Regions from separate parts of the Streptomyces sp. NPDC005263 genome, predicted to be linked through region 1. Evidence: riboswitches for the same ligand, from Rfam matches in the RefSeq annotation. Region 1 holds a riboswitch; the other holds the start of a gene.
What was found. Region 1 has a riboswitch for cyclic di-AMP ahead of ACFYRY_RS26505 (M23 family metallopeptidase). Riboswitches for the same ligand answer to the same signal wherever they lie in the genome.

Region 1 (2,198 bases):
CGGGTCACCACGAAGCCCTCCGCCTCCAGCGTGCGCAGGGCCTCGCGGACGGGGACGCGCGAGACGCCGTAGCGGCGGGCGAGCAGTTCCTCGGTGAGCCGGCCGCCGCGCTCGTAGACACCCGCCACGATGTCGTCACGGATCGCCGTGCATACCGAGTGCGCCGGAATACGCATGACCGACCTCCGCCTTAATCCCCGTGAAACGTCGACGATTGACGTGTGTTCGGTGACTCTATTGCAATGAGCCGGGATTTCCGATGGCGGGTCGGAATCCGTGGATATTTTTTGGACAGCCGGGCTTCAGAAACGCCGAAAGCCCCGGCTCGGTGAGCCGGGGCGGCGCTCGCGTCGGGGTGTCCTGCCGTCCGTCGTCAGACGTTCACGCCGTGCGAACGGAGATAGGAGACGGGGTCGATGTCCGAGCCGTACTCGGCGCTGGTGCGGGCCTCGAAGTGGAGGTGGGGTCCGGTGACGTTGCCGGTCGCTCCGGAGAGGCCGATCTGCGCGCCCGGGGTGACGGTCTGCCCCACCGAGACACCGATCGACGACAGGTGGCCGTACTGGGTGTACGTCCCGTCGTTCATCTTGATCACGATCTGGTTGCCGTACGACCCGCCCCAGCCGGTCTCGACCACGGTGCCGGAGCCGACCGCGTGGACGGTGGTGCCGGTCGAGGCGTGGAAGTCGATGCCGGTGTGGCTGCCGGAGGACCACAGGGAGCTGCTGGCCTGGTAACCGGTCGACACGTACGAGCCGGAGATCGGGGCGACGTAGGCATTGAGGCGCTTGCGCTCTGCCTCGCGGGCGGCGCGCTCCTTCTGCTCACGCTCCGCACGGGCCTTCTTGGCCTCCGCGATCGCCTTCTTGCGCGCGGCCTCCTCGGCCTTGCGCTGCGCCTCGGCCTCCTCGGCGGCCTGCTTCTGGGCGGCCGCCTGGGCGTCGATCTGGTCCGCGACGGTGTCACCGATGGTGATGACGGGGGTGAGGCCGGTCTGCTCGACCGCGGGCTCGGCGGCGAGCGCCGGGGCGGCCAGGGTGCCGATGACGCCGGTGGTGGTGAGTGCCGCGACACTCGCCGCACGGGCGGTGGAGCGCTTCATCCGGCTGGGACGACGGTGCTTCCCGGCGGCGCACATGAACGCCATGTGGTGGCTGGTCCTTTCCTTCCTTCTCGCCTACCGGGTTAGCTGACGGGTTCGGAGCAGGAAGGTCTCCTACGGACCCCCTCGCGGTGCGCGCGGGCGTCCGATTCACCCCAGGGACTTCACAAGTGGGTCCCCGGCTCCCCTGGCTCGCGCCATGCGGGGACTCGGCGATGACTGCCCGGTGCCGCGGGTGCGGCGCGGTGCCTGACGGACAGCCCGGACGACGCTAAGCGGGGCAACTTTCAATCCCCAAACCGATCACGGGTTTTGTAGTGCATGCCACAGGGCAGACAGGCAACCTCTCCCTCAATTCGGACATCGAGGGGCCCTGGTGACTTTCAGGTCACCAGGGCCCCGGGCACTTCTGTGGCTCCCGCGGTGTCGCTACCCGCCGCTACTCCGCGGAGACGACGGAGACCGCGCCGATGCCGAGGGCCTCGACGGGCTCCTTGATCTGCGCGGCGTCACCGACGAGGACGGTCACCATGCGGTCGATGGGGAAGGCGTTCACGGCCGCCGCGGTGGCCTCCACGGTGCCGGTCGAGGCGAGCTGCTGGTACAGCGTCGCCTGGAAGTCGTCGGGCAGGTGCTGCTCGACCTGGTCGGCCAGTGTGCCCGCGACCGCCGCCGCGGTCTCGTACTTCAGCGGCGCCACCCCGACGAGGTTCTGGACGGCGACATCCCGCTCGGCGTCGGTCAGGCCCTCGGCCGCGAGCGTGCGCAGCACCGTCCACAGGTCGTCCAGGGCGGGGCCGGTGTTCGGCGTGTCGACGGAACCGCTGATGGCGAGCATCGCGGCACCCGACCCGTCCGGGGTCGAGCGCAGGACCTGCCCGAACGCCCGCACCCCGTAGGTGTAGCCCTTCTCCTCCCGCAGGACGCGGTCCAGACGGGAGGTGAGGGTGCCGCCCAGGCAGTACGTGCCGAGCACCTGGGCGGGCCACACGCGCGCGTGCCGGTCGGGGCCGACGCGGCCGATCAGCAGCTGCGTCTGGACGGCGCCGGGGCGGTCCACGATGACGACCCGGCCGGTGTCGTCGGCGGTCACGGG
Region 2 (2,198 bases), on a different contig from region 1:
CAGGAGTACCTCTGGCAGCAGTTGCACGGGCTGCTCTCCAGCGCCCCGATCGACTATGTGAAGTGGGACTTCAACCGCTGCTTCACCGACGCGGGCTGGCCCGAGGACCCCTACCCGCAGCGCCTGTGGGTGGATCACGTGAACGCGCTGTACCGCCTGTTGGACCGGCTGCGCGAGGCGCACCCGGGCGTCGCCTTCGAGTCCTGCTCCGGCGGTGGCGGCCGGATCGACCTCGGCATCATGAGCCGTACCGACCAGGTGTGGACCTCCGACAACACCGACCCGCTCGACCGGCTCGCGATCCAGCACGGCTTCAGCCAGATCCACCCCGCGCGGGTGATGGCCGCCTGGGTCACGGACAGCCCCAACACTCAGCTCAACGGCCGGGTCAGCACCTTGCGGTTCCGGTTCGTCAGCGCGATGGCCGGGGTGCTCGGAGTCGGCGGGGACCTCGCCGAATGGACCGAGGAAGAGCTCGCCGAGGCCCGTGACTGGGTGACTCTCTACAAGGAGATCCGTCCCCTCGTCCAGCGTGGCGACCTCTATCGACTGCGCCCGCCCACGGGCGGATCGAGCGCGGTGCAGTACGTCCTCGGTGACGAGACGGTCGTCCTGGCCTGGCTCCAGGCGCAGCACCACGGCGAGCCGGTGCCGGCGCTGCGGCTGCGCGGACTCGACCCGGCGGCATCGTACGAATGCCGTGAAACGGGCGAAGTTCACCGAGGGGCCGTACTGCTGCACCATGGACTGCGGACCGGCCTCCGGGGTGACCTCGATGCGACGGTTATCCGGCTGCGCCGCATCTGAGAGTTCTGCCCGAATTGGCGTCTTCATTCCAACTCTGCCTGAAATGGGGCGACCTGGGGAGTGGGGCGTGAGGAGTGTCATATTCGTGACCGTCCGTCGCGCGTCATGTTCACGTAATTCTTATGCCTTTCAAGGGAATTCGAGAAGTGGATGACCCTTGATTTACCGAGGGTGACCAGGAATTCCCATTACGGATCAACGGAAGCGCATTTGGGTGCAACCTTCCGCTTGTCCCTGTGCGTCTTAGTCGCTTACGTTCGCCACCGATCCGGACGGACGCCCAATCCTGCCGCCGCCCGGAGACCGCACACACTCACCCGTACATGGCAGGAGCGGGGGACCCACAGGTAGAACCGCCTGTTCCGGTCTCCGGAACAGGCTTGGGGTCAAGTCGTACCTCGGTATGGCCGGACATCTCCAGTCCGCACCCGACAGCTCACCTCGCAGGCGCCGGAGAGGAATTCGCCATGCCCGCGAGGGGTAAGCATCGCCAACCGAAGACCCAGCGCTTCGCCCGTTCCATCGCCGTCGCCGGAGCCGGCGGCGCGGCACTCGCCCTCCCGTTTCTGGGGGCCACCGGCGCCCATGCGGCGAGTGCCCAGTCCATTTCCGAGAATGTCGTTCAGTCGTCAGTTCCGACTGCCGCGAAGAAGTCGGTGGCCGCACGGACTTCCGGTGTGAAGACCTATGTCGTGCGAGCCGGAGACTGTCTCGCGAAGATCGCCGAGGAGCAGCACGTCAGCGGGGGCTGGCAGAAGCTCTACGCCGACAATCGTGAGGCCGTCGGCGACAATCCGTCGCTGATTCACCCCGGTTTGAAGCTCACGATCGGCAAGAAGGCCGAGTCGTCGGCCTCTTCGTCGAAGCCGAAGCCGAAGCCGAAGCCGCAATCGAAGTCGTCATCGTCGGCGTCCTCGTCGTCCGCGTCGTCCGCGTCGCAGACGTCGACGGTCGTCGAGCAGAGCGCCGCCACCACCAGCACCGCGAACGGCTTCACCCTGCCGGTCGATGGCGCCACCATCGGCACGGGCTACCACGTGCCGGGCAGCATGTGGGCCAGCGGCTACCACACCGGCGTCGACTTCATCGTCCCCACCGGTACCCCGCTCAAGGCCGTCGGCGCGGGCACGGTCGTCTCCGCGGGCTGGGGCGGCGCGTACGGCAACCAGGTCGTCATCAGGCTGGCCGACGGCTACTACGCGCAGTACGCGCACCTGTCCTCGATCTCCGTCTCCAGCGGTCAGACGGTGACCGAGGGCCAGCAGATCGGTCTCTCCGGCGCGACCGGCAACGTGACCGGCCCGCACCTGCACTTCGAGATCCGCACCACGCCGGACTACGGCTCGGACGTGGACCCGATCGCCTACCTCCGCTCCAAGGGGGTCTCGGTC

Region 2: another riboswitch for cyclic di-AMP. It lies ahead of ACFYRY_RS05785 (peptidoglycan DD-metalloendopeptidase family protein); the one in region 1 lies ahead of ACFYRY_RS26505 (M23 family metallopeptidase).

Annotation. Positions count from the first base shown of each region.
Region 1 covers NZ_JBIAKJ010000006.1:94,668-96,865, reverse strand. The annotation lists gene ACFYRY_RS26510 (GntR family transcriptional regulator) at 1-176, opposite strand, end outside; gene ACFYRY_RS26505 (M23 family metallopeptidase) at 374-1,147, opposite strand; cyclic di-AMP (ydaO/yuaA leader) riboswitch at 1,161-1,327, opposite strand; gene ACFYRY_RS26500 (M16 family metallopeptidase) at 1,542-2,198, opposite strand, start outside.
Region 2 covers NZ_JBIAKJ010000001.1:1,268,206-1,270,403, reverse strand. The annotation lists gene ACFYRY_RS05790 (alpha-galactosidase) at 1-807, shown strand, start outside; cyclic di-AMP (ydaO/yuaA leader) riboswitch at 1,108-1,270, shown strand; gene ACFYRY_RS05785 (peptidoglycan DD-metalloendopeptidase family protein) at 1,275-2,198, shown strand, end outside.